DNA from 3 places in the Streptomyces sp. HUAS TT7 genome. Region 3 is predicted to be linked to each of the others. Evidence: riboswitches for the same ligand, from Rfam matches in the RefSeq annotation. Region 3 holds a riboswitch; each other region holds the start of a gene.
The links. A riboswitch is a leader RNA that binds a small molecule or an ion and turns the genes downstream of it on or off. The one in region 3 is predicted to bind S-adenosylmethionine.
Positions count from the first base shown of each region.

Region 1: linked by a shared signal. The riboswitch ahead of thrC (threonine synthase) and the one ahead of ACSHXC_RS35385 (putative leader peptide) in region 3 are both predicted to bind S-adenosylmethionine.
Region 2: linked by a shared signal. The riboswitch ahead of ACSHXC_RS28220 (aminotransferase class V-fold PLP-dependent enzyme) and the one ahead of ACSHXC_RS35385 (putative leader peptide) in region 3 are both predicted to bind S-adenosylmethionine.

Region 1 covers NZ_CP196175.1:3,959,287-3,966,166, reverse strand. The annotation lists gene ACSHXC_RS17850 (DUF3263 domain-containing protein) at 160-390, shown strand; gene otsB (trehalose-phosphatase) at 458-1,297, shown strand; gene ACSHXC_RS17840 (alpha,alpha-trehalose-phosphate synthase (UDP-forming)) at 1,395-2,876, opposite strand; gene ACSHXC_RS17835 (glucosyl-3-phosphoglycerate synthase) at 2,951-3,916, opposite strand; SAM riboswitch class I at 4,053-4,208, shown strand; gene thrC (threonine synthase) at 4,226-5,524, shown strand; gene ACSHXC_RS17825 (MoaD/ThiS family protein) at 5,586-5,861, shown strand; gene ACSHXC_RS17820 (cold-shock protein) at 6,285-6,488, shown strand.
Region 2 covers NZ_CP196175.1:6,271,502-6,278,381, reverse strand. The annotation lists gene ACSHXC_RS28235 (hypothetical protein) at 1-15, opposite strand, end outside; gene ACSHXC_RS28230 (rhomboid family intramembrane serine protease) at 170-919, shown strand; gene ACSHXC_RS28225 (Lrp/AsnC family transcriptional regulator) at 916-1,197, shown strand; gene ACSHXC_RS28220 (aminotransferase class V-fold PLP-dependent enzyme) at 1,462-2,853, opposite strand; SAM riboswitch class IV at 3,101-3,218, opposite strand; gene trpD (anthranilate phosphoribosyltransferase) at 3,355-4,419, opposite strand; gene qcrB (cytochrome bc1 complex cytochrome b subunit) at 4,605-6,230, opposite strand; gene qcrA (cytochrome bc1 complex Rieske iron-sulfur subunit) at 6,227-6,880, opposite strand, start outside.
Region 3 covers NZ_CP196175.1:7,798,511-7,805,390, reverse strand. The annotation lists gene ACSHXC_RS35415 (LLM class flavin-dependent oxidoreductase) at 1-273, opposite strand, end outside; gene ACSHXC_RS35410 (hypothetical protein) at 287-556, opposite strand; gene ACSHXC_RS35405 (NtaA/DmoA family FMN-dependent monooxygenase) at 553-1,926, opposite strand; gene ACSHXC_RS35400 (LLM class flavin-dependent oxidoreductase) at 1,948-3,159, opposite strand; gene ACSHXC_RS35395 (putative leader peptide) at 3,232-3,354, opposite strand; gene ACSHXC_RS35390 (hypothetical protein) at 3,647-3,781, opposite strand; SAM riboswitch class IV at 3,938-4,082, shown strand; gene ACSHXC_RS35385 (putative leader peptide) at 4,119-4,184, shown strand; gene ACSHXC_RS35380 (hypothetical protein) at 4,336-5,139, shown strand; gene ACSHXC_RS35375 (L-tyrosine/L-tryptophan isonitrile synthase family protein) at 5,300-6,235, opposite strand; gene ACSHXC_RS35370 (cytochrome P450 family protein) at 6,365-6,880, opposite strand, start outside.

The DNA.
Region 1 (6,880 bases), 3.8 Mb from region 3:
CCCGGAGGGTCTAGGGAAGGGGCGGGGAGGGGCCAACCGGGGTCTGGGGCGGAGCCCCAGCGCACCCCGCCGAACCCGCACTCCGCCGAACCCGCACTCCGCCCGGCACCCGGCACCCGGCACTCCGCCCCCCCCCCCGCCAGGGCTACCGTGGACCGCATGGCAGAAGAGCTGGACGACCGGGCAAGGGCCGTGCTTCGGATGGAGGGCCGGGACTGGCCCACCCCCGGGGCCAAGGAACGGGCCATCCGGGAGGAGCTCGGGGTCTCACCCACGCGCTACTACCAGCTCCTCAACGCCCTCCTGGACGACACCCGCGCCCTCGCCCACGCCCCCGTAACCGTCAACCGCCTGCGCCGAGCCAGGGACGAACAGCGCGACCGCCGCTGACCGCACGCGCCGTTGCGCCATACGTGCACCCGCCCCCACCCGCCCGGACCCCGATAGGGTCGGCCGCATGGGAAGCCAACCGCAACCCCTGCCGACCCCTGCCACCCAGCTCGGCCGCGAGGGCCTCGCCGCGATCCTGGCGCGCCCGGAGCGGGCCGTCGTCGCGATCGACTTCGACGGCACGCTTGCCGAGATCGTCGCCGACCCCGAGCAGGCCCGGGCCCACCCCGACGCCGTACCCGCACTGGCCGCGCTGGCCCCGCACGTCGCATCCGTCGCAGTCGTCACCGGCCGGCCGGCCGGGGTCGCGGTCCGGTACGGGGGCTTCGCGGGCGTAGCAGGCCTGGAGCACCTCGTGGTCCTGGGCCACTACGGTGCCGAGCGCTGGGACGCGGTCACCGGCACCGTCCACACCCCCGCCCCCCACCCCGGCGTGGCCGCCGCGCGCGCGGAACTCCCCGGAGTTCTCGACGCGCACGGCGCCTGGCGCGGCACCTGGATCGAGGAGAAGGGCCAGGCCGTCGCGGTCCACACCCGCCGGGCCCAGGACCCGCAGGCCGCCTTCGAGGCCCTCCGCACGCCCCTCGCCGACCTGGCCGCCCACCACGGCCTGGTCCTCGAACCCGGCCGCCTGGTACTGGAGTTGAGGCCCCCCGGCATGGACAAGGGGGTGGCGCTCGCCGCGTACATACGCGAGGTGGGCGCGGAGTCGGTCCTGTACGCGGGCGACGACCTGGGCGACCTCCCGGCGTTCGCCGCCGTGGAAAAACTCCGCTCGGACGGCATGCCGGGGCTGCTGGTGGCGGCGGACACGGTAATAGCCGAACTGGCGGAGAGAGCAGACCTGCTGCTGACCGGCCCCGAGTCGGTGACGAATTTCCTGACCGCTCTGGCCACCCACATGTAGCCCTGCCCGGGGCCGGCAGGGTGCGCTGGGGCTGCGCCCCAGACCCCGGGAGGCTCCTCCCTTGGACCCTCCGGGGGTGGGTGGGAAAACGCCCCCCTTACCCCCCCTCAACCCCCAACCCCTCCAACTGCCCCAAAAACCACCGCCGAGGCGGCACCGCAGTCCCCGCCGCGGCCAACCGCTTGGTCCGCTCGGCCCGCTCCCCCTCCGCCATGCTCAGCCCCGCGTGCAACGCGGCAGCCGTCCCCGTGATGTCGTACGGGTTCACGACAATCGCGTCCTCCCCGAGCTCCGCAACCGCCCCCGCCTCCCGCGAAAGGACCAGCACGCACCCCGAGTCGGACACCACCGGAACCTCCTTGGCGACGAGGTTCATGCCGTCCCGGACGGGGTTGACGAGGGCGACGTCCGCGAGCCGGTACGCGGCGAGCGACCGGGCGAAGTCGTCCTGGACGTGAAGGACGACAGGAGTCCAACCCGGCACCGCGTAAACGGAGTTGATCTCATCGGCCACCCGCCCCACCTCCTCCGTGTACTCCCGGTACACCGCCAGATCCTGCCGAGAGGGATACGCGAAGGCCACGTGCACGACCCGCTCCCGCCACTCCGGGTGCGTGTCCAGCAGATGCCGGTACGCGAGGAGCCCCCGCACGATGTTCTTGGACAGCTCGGTGCGGTCGACCCGCACGATGGTCCGGCGGCCCTCCCCGACCTGCTCGCGCAGAGCGGCCATGCGCTCCTCGACATCGGCCTCGTGCGCACGCCGCCGCAGGAAGTCGCCGTCCGCGCCGAGCGGATGCACGGCGAGGTCGGTCTCGCGGGCAGCGCGTTCCCCACTCGCCCCATGCCGGAAGAAAACCCGCCCCTCCCCGCCGGGCGAGCCGACCACCTCCCCCTCCTCCGCCCCCAGCACCCCCGAGACCGACCCCGCGAACGCGGAGGCCCACCGCCAGGTGAGGAACCCCAGCCGGTCCGCCCCCAGCATCCCCCGCAGCAACTGCCGCGCGATGTCGTCCGGGAGCATCCGGAAGTAGTCCACCGGCGCCCACGGCGTGTGCGAGAAGTGGGCGATGCGCAGATCGGGGCGGAGCGAGCGGAGCATCCCCGGCACCAGGGCCAGGTGGTAGTCCTGCACCAGGACGCGCGCCCCGTCCGCCGCCTCCGCCGCCAGCGCCTCGGCGAAGGCGCGGTTGTACGCCTCGTACGACGCCCACTGCCGCCGGAACTCCGCGTCGAAGACCGGCTCGAACGGCGTCTGGTACAGCATGTGCTGGACGAACCACAGCACCGAGTTCGCGATGCCGTTGTACGCGTCGGAGAAGACGGCCGGGTCGATGTCCAGCATCCGGGCGCCCGTCTCACCCACGCCGCGCCGCACCGCCTCGCGGTCACCGTCGCCGAGCGCCGCGCACACCCACACCGACTCCACGTCGGAGCCGATCGCGCTCAGCCCGGAGACGAGCCCGCCCCCGCCCCGCCTGGATTCGAGGGACCCGTCCTCCTTCAGCGCGTACGAGACGGGGCCGCGATTCGACGCGACGAGTACCTGGGCCCTGGGGGTGGCGTGCGCGGTGACCATGTTGCGGAACCTAGCCCGCCCCGCAACCCCTCAAACACGCGTACGCCCGCCCCCGGGAGCGGGATCCGGCCGTCCTACGCCGCCCGGTGCACCGCGTATTCCTCGATGTCCCGCATGGGCGGCCGCTCCTCCGTGTCCACGGCGTACGTATGCGGCACGAAGCCGTGCTCACCGCGCTCGAACTGGGTCAGCTCCGGCCGTACGAGATGGCCACGGGACAGCCTCAGCTGCGCGGTGCGGTAGATCGTGGCGGCCATCCTGCCGAGCGCCTGCCCGTCCTGGTGGCGGTGCTTGCGTACGCCCACGTCGACCTGCGCCAGCGCGTCGAGCCCCACCGTATGCAGCGAGTCGACGAGCAGCGCGAGCTCCACCCCGTACCCGACGGGGAACGGAAGCCGCTCCAGGAGCGAGCGCCTCGCCGCGTACTCGCCCCCCAACGGCTGGACGATTCCGGCCAGTTGGGGCCAGTGGAGATTGAGCAGCGGCCGCGCCACCAGCTCGGTGACCCGGCCCCCCTGGCCCGCCGTCTCCCCCAAGGGGCGGTCCTCGCCGAAGGGGCGGTCGTACATCGCCTTGACGAAGTCCACGTCCGGGTCGGTCAGGAGCGGCCCGACGATCCCGGAGACGAACCCCGCGTCGAAGTCCTTCAGGTCCGCGTCGATGAAGCACACGATGTCGCCGCTGGTCACGAGCAGCGAGCGCCACAGCACCTCGCCCTTGCCGGGCAGCGCGGGTATGCGCGGCAGGATCGAGTCCCGGTGGACGACCCGGGCGCCGGCCTCCGCCGCGACCTCGGCCGTACGGTCGCCGGACCCGGAGTCGATCACCACGAGCTCGTCGACCAGGGGCACCGAATCGGTCATCAGCCCGCGCCGGATCGCGGCCACGATGTCACCGACGGTGGCCTCCTCGTCGAGGGCGGGCAGTACGACACTGACGGTCGTACCCGTGCGCTGTTTCGCGGCCAGGATCCGCTCGATCGGCCGCTCCGTCGCGGACCAGGAACGCCTGCTCAGCCAGCGCTCCACCTCTTCCAGCACGGTTCCTGGCCTCCTCATGTGATCCATCTCGCGGTTCGGACGACTATCTCAACCGTCCCGGCCTTCGGTTACAGTCTTGAACAACGCGGATGACCGTCGCATGTCGGGGGTCGTCGTCACGCTGACAATCGAATACCGCTCATCCAGAGGGGCAGAGGGAAACGGCCCGTTGAAGCCCCGGCAACCCTCCAGTCGGTTCTCGTCGATCTCCACGATCCAAGACACGAGGCCACCGGCTAGGGAAGGTGCCAAATCCGTCTCATGGCGATGTTCGCCATGAGGAAGATGAGGAGAAAGGGCCTCCCCTCCATGTCTGCACAGACTGTCGAAAACCGTACCGCTGCCGACAATGCCGTTGATCTCGGTCCGGCGTCCGGGCTTTCCTGCCGCGAGTGCGGCCAGCGTTTCGAACTTGGCCCGATCTTCGCCTGCGAACTGTGTTTCGGACCGCTCGAAGTGGCTTATGACCTGCCGCTCGGCGACCCCGAGGCGCTGCGCAAGCAGATCGAGGCGGGCCCCGAGAACATCTGGCGTTACGCGCCGCTGCTGCCCGTCCCCGCCGACGTCGCCGACAAGCCGAACCTGAACCCCGGCTTCACCAAGCTCGTCAAGGCCGAGAACCTGGCGCGCGAGCTGGGCGTCGAGCCCGGCAAGCTGTTCGTCAAGGACGACTCCGGCAACCCGACGCACTCCTTCAAGGACCGCGTCGTCGCCCAGGCCCTGGAGGCCGCGCGCGCCTTCGGCTTCACCACGCTCTCCTGCTCCTCCACCGGAAACCTCGCGGGCGCGGTCGGCGCCGCCGCCGCGCGGGCCGGCTTCCGCTCCTGCGTGTTCATCCCGCACGACCTGGAGCAGGGCAAGGTCGTCATGGCCGCGGTGTACGGCGGCGAGCTCGTCGGCATCGAGGGCAACTACGACGACGTGAACCGCTTCTGCTCCGAGCTCATCGGCGACCCGCTGGGCGAGGGCTGGGGCTTCGTCAACGTCAACCTGCGGCCGTACTACGGCGAGGGCTCCAAGACGCTGGCGTACGAGATCTGCGAGCAGCTCGGCTGGCGGCTGCCGGACCAACTGGTCATCCCGATCGCCTCGGGCTCCCAGCTCACCAAGATCGACAAGGGCCTCCAGGAGCTCATCAAGCTCGGCCTCGTCGAGGACAAGCCGTACAAGATCTTCGGCGCGCAGGCCGAGGGCTGCTCCCCGGTGTCGACCGCCTTCAAGGCCGGTCACGACGTCGTACGCCCCCAGAAGCCGGACACCATCGCCAAGTCGCTCGCGATCGGCAACCCGGCGGACGGCCCGTACGTCCTGGACATCGCGCGCCGTACGGGCGGTGCGGTGGAGGACGTGAACGACGGGCAGATCGTCGACGCGATCAAGCTCCTCGCCCGGACCGAGGGCATCTTCGCGGAGACCGCGGGTGGCGTGACGGTGGGCGTCACCAAGAAGCTCATCGAGGCCGGTCTGATCGACCCGTCGCTCACCACGGTCGTGCTCAACACCGGTGACGGGCTCAAGACCCTGGACGCGGTGGCCGCCACGTCCCAGGCGACCGCGACCATCCGCCCGAGCCTGGACGCCTTCCGAGAAGCCGGCCTCGCCCACTGAGCCGCTGCCGGACGGGGCCCAGCCCGCTGAGCCACTGCTGAACGAAGAGGAGCACCGAACCATGAGCGTGAACGTCCGCATCCCCACGATTCTCCGCACCTACACCGGCGGCCGGGCCGAGGTCGCCGCCGAGGGCGCCACCCTCGCCGAGGTCATCGCCGACCTGGAGAAGAACCACACCGGCATCGCCGCGCGCGTCCTGGACGACCAGGGCAAACTGCGCCGCTTCGTCAACGTGTACGTCAACGACGACGACGTGCGCTTCGAGCAGGGCCTGCAGACGGCCACCCCGGAGGGCGCCGGCGTCTCGATCATCCCGGCGGTCGCGGGCGGCTGACCGCCGGCGCACGTAACTAAATCCGTACCCACAGTTGAACCCAGAGTTGCCCTCTCCGCACGAGAAGCGGAGGGGGCAATTCAGCATGGTTGAGCGGGGTACAGTTGGGGAAGCGCCTTCGCTTCGAGTGCCAAGTGCATATGAGAACGCGACAACATGAGGTCAAAGTGTGTGTGTCCTTTGTGCCTTAAGTGCGCTTTGCCCGGCCCGACTTGCCCCGGAATGTTGAATTCACGGCATTCCGCTCTCGGCGCGTGCCCGGAATTCTCGTCCGATTGACCTGTTGCAGAGGGCAGTTGGGCAGATACATTCAGCCGCGGTCGACGCGTTCCGGCGCACACCCTCTCCTGTCGGAGGGTGGAGGTCTGACCCGGGTCCGCGAAGTGTGGTCCCGTGCAAGGGCCAGTAATAGGGGAGTTAGGCATGGCTCAGGGCACCGTCAAGTGGTTCAACGCGGAGAAGGGGTACGGCTTCATCGCGGTCGACGGTGGTGCGGATGTTTTCGTCCACTACAGCGCGATCCAGATGGACGGTTACCGCACCCTTGAAGAAGGTCAGCGAGTCGAGTTCGAGATCTCGCAGGGCCAGAAGGGTCCGCAGGCGGACATGGTCAAGCTCGCCGTCTGATCTCGGCGCGATCGGCCACCGACGCACTCACGCATGAAGGGGGCTGCCCAAAAGGGTGGCCCCCTTCACGCGTCCCTGCGTCCTCCGTGGTGCGGCTCGGTGGGTCCCTGCTGGGGCTCTGCCCCCGGACCCCCGTTCGCGCCTGAAGGGCGCTCGTCCTCAATCTCCCCCAAGGCCTTAAGGGCCAGGGGGGACCCCCATGACAGGCTGGGTATGCCCGCACGGAAACCCTGATAGGGGCGCGGGGAACTGCGCGACCAGTCACGTACGACCTGCGGGCGAAGGCGGGTTCAGGGGCGCGAGGAACGGCGCGAGCAACCACGCACGACCCGCACGTCGAAGGCGGCTTAGGGGCGCGGGGAACTGCGCGACCAGCCTCCCCCAAGCTCTCA
Region 2 (6,880 bases), 1.5 Mb from region 3:
GGGAACGGTGGTCATGTGGTGCCGTCCTCTTTCCACTTCCATGGTCCAGGATCTCGCGGTGCGCCGTCGAACTGCGGGAGTACTGCCCGCAACCCTACGGCCTACCCGTCGGGCCCCGGCACGGCGAGGCGGTCTGTACCGAAAGCTCCCTTTAGGCCATTCTCTCCCCATGATCAAGCGGCGGGGAACGGCGATCCTCAAGGGCGCGGTGCACGGCCCGACCATGACGTACGGCCTGATCACCGCCTGCTGCCTGCTCTTCGTCATCAGCCCGGTCTCCGGCCTGAATACGGGGTACGGAACGGGTGACGCGATCCTGAGTGCCCAGAGCGACTACTTCACCCTCTGGGGCGTCATCCCGAAAGAGCTGATGGCGGGGCGGCCGCACACCCTGCTCACCCCGCTCACCGCCCTGTTCGTGCACGGCAGCTGGCTGCATCTGCTCGGCAACATGCTGTTCCTGTACGTCTTCGGCGCGATGGCCGAGGAAGGCATGGGCCGGCTGGAGTTCGCACTGTTCTACCTGGCGGCCGGCTATCTGGCGCTGCTCGGGTACGCGGCGGCGCACGCGGATTCGGACCAGACCCTGGTGGGGGCGTCCGGGGCCATCTCGGCGGTCCTTGGCGCGTTCCTCTGCCTCTTCCCCAGGGCCAGGGTGACCAGCATCTTCCCGTTCCTGCTGTTCCTGCCGCTGCGGTTCCCCGCCTGGATGGTCCTGGTCTTCTGGTTCGCCCTGCAATGGCTGGCGATCCAGAGCGCGCCGCCCGGGCCCGGGGTGGCCTACCTCGCCCATCTCATCGGCTTCGGCCTCGGCTTCCTCTACGCGTGGGTCCGATTCCGAGGGGCGGATAGAGTGAAACGCCGAAAGCCCGTGAAGCCCGCGGGTCCGGCCGCCACCGAGGGAGAAAGCCAGCCGTGATCACCGCGATCGTGCTCATCAAGACCAGCGTGGACCGGATTCCCGAGATCGCGGAGTCCATCGCGGCGCTCGACAGCGTCAGCGAGGTGTACTCGGTGACGGGTACGTACGACTTGATCGCGCTGGTCAGGGTGGCCCGCCACGACGACCTCGCGGACATCATCCCGGGCAGCATCAGCAAGATCCCGGGGGTCGAGGGCACGGATACGCATGTCGCGTTCCGCACGTATTCCCAGCACGACCTGGAGGCGGCCTTCGCGATCGGCCTGGACTCGTAACCCCCTTTTGCTCGGGGGCTGCGCCCCCGAACCCCCGCTCCCGACGTCGTTCGGCTGCGGACCGTGGCCGGCTGGTCGCGCAGTTCCCCGCGCCCCTGGCAGAGTGCGGTACGGGCATACCCAGCCTGTCATGGGGGTCCCCCCTGGCCCTTAAGGCCTTGGGGGAGATTGAGGACGAGCGCCCTTAAGGCACGAACGAGGTCCGGGGCGGAGCCCCGGGGATTCCGGGGGCGACAGCCCCCGGTAGGCGTGGCCCGGCGGGGTTTACACCGCCGGGACGCAGCGCCCGGCCTCCGTGCGGTACTGCCACTTCGCCCCCTGGGTGACCAGCTCCCGTACCGCCCGCACGAAGCGGTCGACGTGCTCGTCCGGGGTACCCGCCCCGAAGCTGACCCGGATCGCGTTGAGCGAGCGCTCTCCCGGCTCCGCCTCGGGCGCCCCGCACTCGCCCGGGTCCTGCGGGTCGCTGCCGAGCAGGGTGCGCACCAGCGGGTGGGCGCAGAAGAGGCCGTCGCGCACCCCGATCCCGTACTCCGCGGACAGCGCCGCCGCGAAGTGCGAGCTGTTCCAGCCGTCGACGACGAACGAGATGACGCCGACCCGGGGCGCGTCGTCGCCGAACAGGGACAGGACCCGCACCTCGGGCACCTCCGCCAGGCCGGCCCGCACCTTCGCGATCAGGTGCCGCTCCCGCTCGACCAGCGAGTCGAAGCCGGCCTCGGTCAGCGCCTTGCAGGCGGAGGCGATGGAGTAGACGCCGATGACGTTGGGCGACCCGGCCTCGTGGCGGGCGGCCGTGGTGTGCCACTCGACGTCCACGCCGCCGTCGGCGCGCCGCGCGACCTTCTTGGAGGCGCCGCCGCCGGCCAGGTACGGCTCGGACTCCTGGAGCCAGTCCGCGCGCCCGGCGAGCACGCCCGAGCCGAACGGCGCGTACAGCTTGTGCCCGGAGAAGGCGATCCAGTCGACGTCCAACTCCCGTACGGAGACGGGGTGATGGGGCGCGAGCTGGGCGGCGTCGAGGACGATGCGGGCGCCGTGGGCGTGCGCCGCGGCGGCGAGTTCCCTCACCGGCCACAGCTCACCGGTGACGTTGGACGCGCCGGTGACGCACACGAGCGCCGGGCCGTAGGGGTCGCGGTCGGCGAGCGCGCGCTCCAGGGTCTCGACGGCCTGCTGCGGGGTGCGCGGCGCGTTCAGGTACGTCACGCGGGCGTCGCGCCACGGCAGCAGCGAGGCGTGGTGCTCGGTCTCGAAGACGAAGACCTCGCAGTTCGCCGGGATCACCTGGGCGAGCAGATTCAGCGAGTCCGTGGTGGAGCGGGTGAACACGACTTGGTCGCCGGGGCGGCAGTCGAGGAACTCGGCCACCGTCTCGCGGCTGTTCTCGAACAGGTCGGTGGAGAGCTGCGAGAGGTAGCCGGCCCCGCGGTGCACGCTGCCGTAGTAGGGGGCGTACGCGGCGACGTCGTCCCAGACCCGCTGGAGGGCGGGCGCGCTCGCCGCGTAGTCGAGGGCGGCGTAGGTCACCTCGCCACCGGTGACCAGCGGCACGGTGACATCGTGGCCGAGCACCGGCAGCGGCGCCGCACAGCAGGGGTCGGCGGACTCGACGGCGGCGGAAGCGGTGACGGTGGCGGCAGGGCGTGCGGACATGGCGGTATCTCCCGGCAGGAAAAGGCGAGTTGACTTCGGATCCCGGGTACGGCGGCGCGACCCTGCATCGAGCGAGAGGGTTCGACTGCCTTGCCGTGTACGGGTGTTGACCTCGAACACGCAGCCCGAAGAAGGGTGCGCGGAGGGTGTGAAGAAGGGGCGGTACGCCCTATCGCATTCGCTTGCTCACGAGACTGCTCCCTTGAGGACCAGGACCCCAGGGCTGTGACATCACGCGATGTCCAGGGGTCCGCGCTTGCCGTAGGCCTTGCTGCCTACGACCTGGTCTTCACCCGGGGCACCCCGCCACGGACGGAGGGTTGCCGGACAGCGAGCCGGGGCCTAAATCGCTGTCACTCATGACCTTGAACAGCATCCTGCCACAGGTCCCGGCGTGCGCAAGGCACAGTCCGCGATCTGGACTGCGCCTTGCGTCACATCCCGTACGGAAAGGACGTACGGCTCCGTACGGCTCAGGACTTACGGACCGGGACGTACGGCTCAGGCGTTGCTGGCCGCGACCCACCGCTGCAGGGCGCGCCGGGCCGACCCCGAGTCGATGGCCTCGGCGGCCCGGGCCATCGCGGCGCCGAGCTGCCCCGCGAGCGGGCCCTGCCCCGGTTCGAGGGCGACCAGGGCCGCCGCCGAGTTGAGCAGCACCGCGTCCCGCACCGGCCCGCGCTCGCCCGCGAGGAGGCGGCGGGCGACATCGGCGTTGTACGAGGAGTCCGCGCCGCGCAGCGCCTCGATGGGCACCGTCTCGATGCCGACGTCCCGCGGGTCGAAGGCCTCCTCGCGCACATGGCCGTCGCGCACCACCCACACCCGGGACGTACCGGTGGTGGTCAGCTCGTCGAGGCCGTCGTCGCCGCGGAAGACCAGCGCGGAGGAGCCGCGTTCGGCGAGCACGCCCGCCACGATGGGCGCCATCCGCGCGTCCGCGACCCCGGTCGCCTGGGCCCGTACCCGGGCCGGATTGGTCAGCGGGCCGAGGAAGTTGAACGTGGTGCGGATGCCCATCTCGCGGCGGGCCGCGGCGACGTAGCGCAGCGCCGGGTGGAACTTCACGGCGAAGCAGAATGTGATGCCGGCCTCCTCCGCGACCTCGACGACCCGCTGCGGGGTGAGGTCGAGGTTTACGCCGAGCTTCTCCAGTACGTCGGAGGCGCCACTGGCCGAGGAGGCGGCCCGGTTGCCGTGCTTGACGACCTTGGCGCCGGTGCCGGCCACCACGATCGCCGACATGGTGGAGATGTTGACGGTCTTGGCGTTGTCGCCGCCGGTGCCGACGATGTCCACGCTGGGGCCCGGCACCTCGATGAGGTTGGCGTGCTCGTACATGGTGCGCACCAGGCCGGTGATCTCGGCGACGGTCTCGCCCTTGGCGCGCAGGGCCACCGCGAAGGCGGCGATCTGGGCGTCGGTGGCCTCGCCCCGCATGATCCTGTCCATCGCCCAGGCGGTCACGTCGGCGCTCTGGTCGGTGCCGCTCAGGAGCGCGTCCAGGACGCCCGGCCAGGAGTGGGCCGCCACGGTGTCGCCTCCGGTGGGGGGAACAGCGCTCATGCTCGCTCCTGGTGGTCAGGGGACTGGATACCGCCCGCAAGCCTATCGACAGGGGCGGGGCACCCCGCGCCCGTGCCCGCAGTGCGGACGTGCGAAAGGCCGCGTACGCAAAAGACCCCGGCCCGGCACCCGTGAAGGGGCCGGGCCGGAGCCTCGGTTGTGGCGACCGTCAGGTCAAGCAGAGATCAGTGGTGGCCGTGGCCGCTCGTGATCTCTTCGTACTCCTCGGCCGTCGGCTTGGGGATCTGGTTCCCCTCGCCGAAGTAGCCCTTGCTGAGCTTGGCGCGCAGCTTCTGCGTCCGCGAGATCTTGCGGGCGACACCGTTCTCGTCGACCGTCGGGCCGATCTCGGCCGGCTTGTACTGCTCGTGCGCCGTGAGCTTGTAGCGCGCATTGGCGTCCAGCGGCTCGTGGACCTCGATGAACTCACCGTGCGGCAGCCGCTTGATGATGCCGGACTCGCGTCCGTGCAGCACCTTCTCGGCGTCGCGGCGCTGCAGACCCAGGCAGATCCGCTTGGTGGCGACGAACGCGAGGACCGGGGCCACGAAGAACGCGATCCGCACGAACCAGGTGATGACGTTGATCGAGAGGTGGAAGTGGGTCGCCCAGAGGTCGTTTCCACCACCGATGAGCAGCACCATGTACCAGGTGATCCACGCGACACCGAACGCGGTACGGGTCGGCGCGTTGCGCGGCCGGTCCGCGATGTGGTGCTCGCGCTTGTCGCCGGTGATCCAGGACTCGATGAACGGGTACACCGCGATGGTCGCCAGGACCAGCGGGAAGATCACCAGCGGAATGAACACACCCAGGACGAGCGTGTGGCCCCACAGGTTGATCTCCCAGCCCGGCATCACACGGATGAGGCCTTCGGAGAAGCCCATGTACCAGTCGGGCTGGGCGCCGGTGGACACCTGGTCCGGACGGTAGGGGCCGATCGCCCAGATCGGGTTGATCGAGGCGATCGCCGCGACCACCGCGATGACACCGAAGACCAGGAAGAAGAAGCCGCCCGCCTTCGCCATGTACACCGGGAGCAGCGGCATGCCGACGACGTTCTTGTTCGTACGTCCCGGACCCGCGAACTGGGTGTGCTTGTGGTAGAAGACCAGGATCAGGTGAGCCACCATCAGGCCGAGCATGATGCCCGGCAGCAGCAGGATGTGGACCGAGTAGAACCGAGCCACGAAGTCCCCGCCGGGGAACTCGCCGCCGAAGAGGAAGAACGACAGGTACGTGCCGACGATCGGCACGGACATGATCGCGCCCTCCATGAAGCGGACACCGGTGCCCGAAAGGAGGTCGTCCGGGAGCGAGTAACCGGTGAAGCCGGTGAACATGCCCAGGACGAACAGCAGGAAGCCGAACAGCCAGTTGACCTCACGCGGCTTGCGGAAGGCGCCCGTGAAGAACACGCGCATCATGTGCACGAACATGCCGGCGAGGAAGATCAGCGCCGCCCAGTGGTGGATCTGCCGGATCAGCAGACCACCGCGCACATCGAAGCTGATGTGCATGGTCGAGTTGAACGCCTCGGACATGTGCATGCCCTGCAGCGGCACGTACGAGCCGTCGTAGACGACCTCGTTCATGCTCGGGTGGAAGAACAGCGTCAGATACACACCCGTGAGGATGATGATGATGAAGCTGTACATGCAGATCTCGCCGAGCATGAAGGACCAGTGGTCCGGAAAGATCTTGCGCATGTTGGCCTTGGCCAGGGAGTAGATCCCGAGCCGGCCGTCCGCCCAGTCCGCGATCCGCTCACCGGCGGGCGCTTCGCGCCGTGCGTCTGTCGTGGTGCTCATCCGCGCTCCCAGAAGGCAGGACCGACGGGCTCTTCGAAGTCGCCGAGCGCTTCGAGGTAACCCTCGTCATTCACGCCGATCCGCAGCTGCGGAAGGGCGTGACCGGCCGGGCCGAAGATGACGCGGGCGCCGTCGGAGAGGTCGAAGGTGGACTGGTGGCACGGGCAGAGCACGTGGTGCGTCTGCTGCTCGTACAGGGAGATCGGGCAGCCGACGTGGGTGCAGATCTTCGAGTACGCGACGATGCCCTGGTGCGACCACTCGAGCTCGCGCTTGTCCTTGATGTCCTCCGGCTTGATCCGGACGAGCATCAGGGCTGCCTTGGCGATCTGCGTCTGGAAGTCCTCCGCGGTCTCCTCCAGGCCCTCGGGCTTGGCGAAGGTCAGCGAACCGACCGACAGGTCCTCGGGACGCAGCGGCTCGTTGGTGTTCATGTTGATCAGGGCCTTGCCCTTGGACCACATGGTGTGCCGCAGCTTGTCCTCGGGCAGCGTGCCCAGGTCGCGCAGCAGCATCACACCGGAGAGCGGCACCAGGGCGAGCGCGCCGAACATGGTGTTGCGGATCAGCTTGCGGCGTCCGAAGCCGGACTCGGCCGCGCCCTGCTTGAAGTCGGCCAGGACCTGCGCCTTGACCTCCGGCGGGGCCGC
Region 3 (6,880 bases):
CTCGACCGTGGACAGGGCGGTGCGATGGCCGAGTTGGACGGCCCCTGAGCCGATGCGGATGGTCGAGGTCGCCGCGGCGGTCAGGGCGAGAACGACCGCGGGCGAAGTACCGGCCACGCCCGGGTTGAGGTGGTGCTCGGCGTACCAGTAGCGGGCGTAGCCGAGCCTCTCGGCCTGCTGGGCCAGGTCGATGGAGTTGCGCAGCGCCTCGGTGGCCGTGGAGCCGGACGATATCGGAACCAGGTCGAGGATCCCGAGGGGGATGTCGGACATGTGCGCAGGCTCCTCAGTGGTCGGCGGGCACGGCTACGGGGCGAGGGGCGGGCCCCACGGGAACCGGGCCCCGGGACAACGGCACATCCGGGTTCTTTCGGCGCGGCAGTGGCGTGACGCCCGACGGGAGGTGGCGGATCCGGAAGGTGAGCACGAGGAGGTGGCTGAGCACGATGTGCGGCAGGGACGCGGTGAAGGGACGACGCCCGCGCCGTACGGGCCCGGGTCCGTCCGCCACCGGGTCTGGAGCGCCCGCGACGAGGGCGGTGGGCGGGAGTGTCATGACGCCCGCCGTGCATCGTGCCGGTGGTCGGGGTGGGCCAGGCCGAGATGGTCGCGCAGTGTGGCGCCCTCGTACTCCGTGCGGTACACGCCCTGCTCCTGGAGCAGCGGGACGACCTGGTCGGCGAAGGAGTCCAGACCGCCCGGGGTGATGTGCGGGACGAGGATGAAGCCGTCGCTGGCGTCCGCCTGCACGAAGTCGTTGATCGTCCGCGCCACGGTGGCGGGCGAGCCGACGAAGGTCTGCCGGTTGCCCGTCTCGATGACCAGGTCGCGGATCGACCACTTGTTGGCCGCGGCGAGCTCGCGCCATGCGCGGGCCGTCGCCAACGGATCCCGGTACATGCGGACTTGGGCGCGGCCCCGGGCCACCGTGTGCTCGCCGAGGTCGGGATCGATGTCCGGGAGCGGGCCCTCCGGGTCGTACGCGGACAGGTCCCGGTTCCACACGAATTCCAGGTGTTTGATCGCGGTGGCCCCGCTCACCTGCTGACGGCGTACCTCACGGGCGAGCTCCTCGGCCTCGGCGTCCGTGTCACCGAGTACGAAGCTCGCGGCGGGAAGGATCAGCAGGTGGTCACGGTCACGGCCGTACCGGGCCAGGCGTCCCTTGACGTCGGTGTAGAAAGCCCGGCCCTCGTTCAGCGTCGCGTACCGGCTGAAAATGGCGTCGGCGCTGGATGCGGCGAACTCACGGCCCTCCTCGGAGACCCCCGCCTGGAAGATCACCGGGCGGCCCTGCGGGGAGCGCGGCACGTTGAACTGGCCCTGGATGTCGAAGTGTTGCCCGGTGTGGACGAAGGAGCCCGCCTTGGCGTCGCTCAGGAACGTGCCGGTGGACCGGTCGGCGAGTATCTCGTCGCCTCGCCAGGAGTCGAAGAGCTCGTTGGCGGTCTCCAGGAATTCCCTGGCCCGCGAATAGCGCTCCTCCTGCGGCAGGAAGCCGCCCCGGCGGAAGTTCTCTCCGGTGAAGGCGTCCCAGGAGGTGACCACGTTCCAGGCCGAGCGGCCGCCGGAGAGGTGGTCGAGGCTGGCGAACTGGCGGGCCACCTCGTAGGGCTCGTTGAAGGTGGAGTTGATGGTGCCGGTCAGGCCGAGGCGGTCGGTGACGGCGGCCAGCGCGGCGAGGATCGTGAACGTGTCGGGGCGGCCGACCACGTCCAAGTCGTAGATTTTTCCGCCCTGTTCGCGCAGGCGCAGTCCCTCGGCGAGGAACAGGAAGTCGAACTTGGCGCGTTCCGCGGTCCGCGCGAAGTGCGCGAACGAAGAGAACTCGATGTGGCTGCCGGCGGCCGGATCGCTCCACACGGTCGTGTTGTTGACACCGGGGAAGTGGGCGGCCAGATGGATCTGCTTCAGGCGCTTGCTCATGTCGTGCGGTCTCCGTCCGGCTCAGGCGGTGGTGGCGGCGTAGCGGTTGGCGGGTCGGGTGAGCCCCAGCAGCCCGCGCAGGGTCTTCGCCTCGTAGGCACCGCGGAAGACGCCGCGGCGCTGGAGCTCGGGGACCAGGCCGCGGGTGATCGCGGGAAGGTCGTGGCCGACGACGGCCGGGCGCAGCCGGAACCCGGACAGCCCTGCTTCCCGCAACTCCTGGAGCAGATCGGCGAGTTGGGCCGGTGTGCCGGTGAAGACGTGCGCGTCGCTGGTGTACGGCTGCCCCGCGAGGGCGTCCAGCCGTTCCCGGCGGGCGGCGGCCTCTGCGGGGTCGTCGTCGAGGAAGACCACCAGGTCGCCGAAGATGTGCACGGTGCCGCCCGCGCGTCCCGCCGCCGCCTGCTCGGCGCGGATCTCCGCCACGATCGCGCGCGCCTGGGCGGTGTCGTGCGGGGTGACGTACCCGATGTCGGCGGCCCTGGCCACCAGCCGGTACGAGAGGGTCGCGTGGGCGAGCGCGCTGACGACCGGCTGCCCCTGCGGCGGGCGCGGGGTGATCGAAGGGCCCTTCACACGGAAGTGCTCGCCCTCGAAGTCGATGTAGTGCAGCTTCTCGCGGTCGATGAAACGCCCGGTGGCCGCGTCCCGGATCTCCGCGTCGTCCTCCCAGCTGTCCCAGAGCCTGCGCACTACTTCGACGTAGTCGGCCGCCTCGTCGAAGTGCGGGCGCACCGCGTCCTGCCCGGCAGGGGTGTTGTAGCCTCCGGCGGGCAGCGGGGGGATGGTCCGGCGCCCGAAGTGCGCGGCCTCGTTGGGGCGCGCGTCGATCTGCACGCGTACGCCGGCGCGGCCCGAACTCACGTAGTCGAGCGTGGCGATCGCCTTCGAGATGTGGAACGGCTCGGTGTGCGTGGTCACCACGGACGGCACCACACCGATGTGCCGGGTCAGCGGCGCGACGCGGGCGGCGATGAGGACGGCGTCGAGGCGGCCGCGCACCTGGTCGGTACGGTCATCGGGCTCGGTGAGCTGCGACGACTGGAGCCCCAGACCGTCCTCGATGGTCACGAGGTCGAGCAGTCCGTGTTCGGCCTCCGCGACGAGGCCGGCCCAGTACCCGGCGGTGAGCAGATCGCGGGGACGGGCCACCGGCTCCCGCCAGGACGCCGGATGCCAGCCGGTGCCGTCGAGAGCGACAGCGAGGTGCAGAGGAGAGGGTGATGAGGTCACGGCGGTGATGCCTTCCTGAAGATCCGTACGAGGAACCCGGCCCCGTGCGAGGGGCGCGGTCGCGAGGGAACGTCAGGGGCGACAGAGCGCGCCGGCGACGCGCAGCAGGTCGATGTGATGCCGGGAGTACAGGTGCAGACGGCGGGGCGGCACCGGATCGGCGACACGGCGACGGGACGAAAGCACCCTGCTCACCGCCCTTTCCGCCCGGTGGACCCGGGGTCCTTGCCGACCCGGCGCGGACGGCTCCCCGGCAGGGCGCCGCGCGCTCTTCAGCAGGCCCAACACCACAACTACGCCTTTCCTTCCCGGAGTTCGACCTCTTGTGTTCCGTCACGCTCTTGTTCCGTCACGGCCGACGGGGTCCTTGCCCGGGAGCGGCGGAAATCCTGCGGTGATGTGGGTGGGCGGGTGGCCGTGAGCCCAAAGGGACTGTCGAGCCCAAGCTGCCGCATCGCGACAGCGGTGGGCACAGGCGCGGGGAGCGTCAGCCTCGGCGGAGGGCGCTGCTCATGGCCGTACACAGCGCGCTGCTGACGCGCAGCAGGTCGACGGCACGGTCCGTGCACAGCGGGATGCGGCCGGGGTGCCGCCGAGCGGCCGTCCCGTCAGCTGCGCGCATCACTGTCACCGTCACTTCTCCGGGCCCGGGGGCCGCACGTCGTCCGCGGACGGTAGCCAGGCACCGAGGGGAATGTCAACGCTGCGGACCACCAGATGAGACCGCTCGCCCAAGCTTCTTGACGGCGTAACGAAGCCCGCTCAGACTGACGTGGACGGTCACGATTGTCAGCGCCCACACCGCGGTTCGCCCGCTCCAGTGGTCATCGGCCCCGGCCCGCTGACAGGCAACCCTTCCGCCGCGACGGGGTGCCCCGGGTGACGACCGGGTCCCGTCGGCACCGGCGGGGCAAGCGTGGTCTCGCGTCTCGCGAGCCCCGGAGGTGAGACGGGTGGACATGCCCAGGAGCGGCTTGACCAGGCGCCTGCACATCGATCTCCAGCGCGTCTCCAGCGCTTACTGATCCGCGACGGATCTGCGTCTGATCCGTCATCGACCCGCGTCTGGTCCGCCGATTCCGCGCGATGCGGACGATCACCGACCGACGCAGCCGCCCCCGCATCCAGCCGCTGACGCCACCAAGCCGCAGTGGCATCTCATTCCCAGGGAGAGTCATGCCCGAGACCGTTTCCCGCATGTCCCGCACCGCCGCCTCCACCGGATGTCAGTCGCCGGCGCCCGCTTCGCTTCCGCGCCCCGGCACGATCACGACGGTCCCCCACCCTCGTCGTTTCCGCAGCCGGATCGGCGTCGGCGCGGCCGGCGGCTTCTATCCCGCGCCCCGGCGCTACGACCTGTTTCTGTGCGGGAGTTGTCCCAGGTCGCTGCGCATCTCGATCACCCTCGACCTGCTCGGTCTGCGCGAGTCGGTCGCCACGACACTCCTGACCTCCCTTGCCGCGACCCCCGACGGCTACGCCGAGCTGCACCGCGCGTACGAGACCACGGTCTACCACTTCGACGGACCCCTGACAGCGCCCGCGCTGCGCGACCGCTGGAGCGGACGGATCGTCAGCAACCACACCCCCGACATCCTCCGCGACCTGGCGGGCCCCCTCGCCGGTGAGGAAGGCGCCCGGCACGCCGCTCTCCGGCCGCCGCACCTCGTCGCGGACATCGAAGCCTTGCGCACCCTGCTGGACCGGGACGTCACTCCGGCCGCGCCGTCCTCGGCGCGACAGGCGGCACTGGCCCTCCTCGACCGCAGCCTCGCCCGCCATCCCTGCGCGCTGGGAACGGAGTTGACAGCCGCGGACGTGGACCTGTGGGTGGCGCTCGTCCACCTCGACCGGGACGAGCTGAGGTGTGCACCCCCCAGGCTCGGGGACTATGTGCGACGGCTCGGCGACCGTCCCGCTTTCCGGAACGCGATCAAGACGGTGTTGCCATCGAACACGCTGGGCAGGGAGCGGCATTGACCGGATGACCGGACGGTGACCGGTTTGGTTTCCCCGGGGGCGTCGTGGCCGGATCTCCCCCTGTCTTCCTCTCGGGCCGCTCTGCCAGGGCGCCGCCTTCGTCTTCGAGCCGAGAGGAACGACCACCATGAGTGAGGGCAGATGTGGGTCTGTCCGGTGATCAGCCCTGCTGGAAATGGCTGGGCCTGTCCTCCCGCAGGACCAGGCGGCCGAGACGGGCTGCCTCGGTGCGGGGCATGAGGGTCCATGTGCCGTCGGTGCGGCGCAGGGCCGCCGAGTGCCAGGGGGTCGTCCAGGCGTCGGGGGCGTCGAGGAGACGGATGCCGAACTTGGGGGCGCCTACCGGTTGGGGGTGGATGGACAGGCGCACGCAGCGGGGGTGGCGCTCGGCGATCAGGTCGCCCCAGGCGCGGCTGCGCTGGATGACGCCGTAGGCACGCCGGCGGCACTCGCGTTGGAGGGCGGAGCGGGTGCCGGTGAAGCCGGCCGTGTCTTCGACCAGGAAGCGGGTGATGCCCCGGTAGAGGGCGAGGGTGTTCTCGTCCGTACGCACCTCGGCGCGCAGGGCCTCGGCCGTGGGTGCGTACCGCTCGTGGACGTGGGCGCGTTTCGTGTGGTGCGGGAGGTCGCCGAGTACATCGCGGAGGTCGAACACCGACAGGCGGCTGAGGCCCAGGTCGGCTATGACTCGGCGGAGTCCGTCGGCGTACGCGTCGATGTGCGCGTCCGGGACTCGGATCAGATCGCCGAAGATGTGGCCGTCCGAGCAGATGACCACGTGCGCGCCGGGTGGATAGATGCGCTGGATCTCGCCACACAGGGTGTCCAAGAAGCGGAGAGAAAGGAGTTCTCCCTGGTCGGGGAGGTGGCCCAGGACCTTCGCCGGGTTGGGGGACTTGCAGGGGAAGCCCGGAAGCGTGAAGACGATGGGGGCGCCTTCGCGTATGTACGCGGCGATCTGCCGGAGTTGGTGAGGGAACGCCTCCGCTCTCACGCGGGTGTTGTCCGTACTTCGGTGGTGAGGCAGCAGCAGGTTCAGGATGGAGGCGCCGAGGGTCGTGGGGAGGGCGCCGGGGGCTGTCGTCAGCAGCGTCATGTCGTTCCTCCGGAGGGGACGCGGGCATGGCGGGACGGCGCCGTGGCGGGAGGGGCCCGGGCGCCGTTCGGGCGGGGGGGGATCAGGCAGGGGTGTGGGGGCTGCCCGTGCCGAGACGGGCAGTGGGTGTCAGCCGCGGCGGTCGTAGCCGACCGGCAGACGGTTGGTGCCGCGGCCCAGGACGGCCGGGATCCACTCGATGTCCTCGTCCGGGATGGTCAGGTGGAGGCCCGGAAGGCGGGTCAGCAGGGTGCCGAGGGCGATCTGGAGTTCCGTGCGGGCGAGGGCGGCTCCGGGGCAGAAGTGGATGCCGTGGCCGAAGGCGAGGTGAGGGTTGGGAGTGCGCTCCAGGTCGAGGATGTCGGGGTCGGGGAAGCGGCGCGGGTCGCGGTTGGCGGCACACAGGGAGACGATCACCGAGTCGCCGGCCGGGACGCGGGTGCCGTACAGGTCGTCGTCCTCGGCGAGGAAGCGCCAGGTCGCGAGTTCGAAGGCGCTGTCATAGCGCAGGAGTTCCTCGACCGCGCGGGGCAGGAGGGACGGGTCCTCGCGGAGGCGGGTGAGCTGGGCCGGGTTGCGGAAGAGGGCGATCAGGGCGGTGGTGATCTGGTTGGTGACCGGCTCCTGTCCAGCGACGAGGAGCTG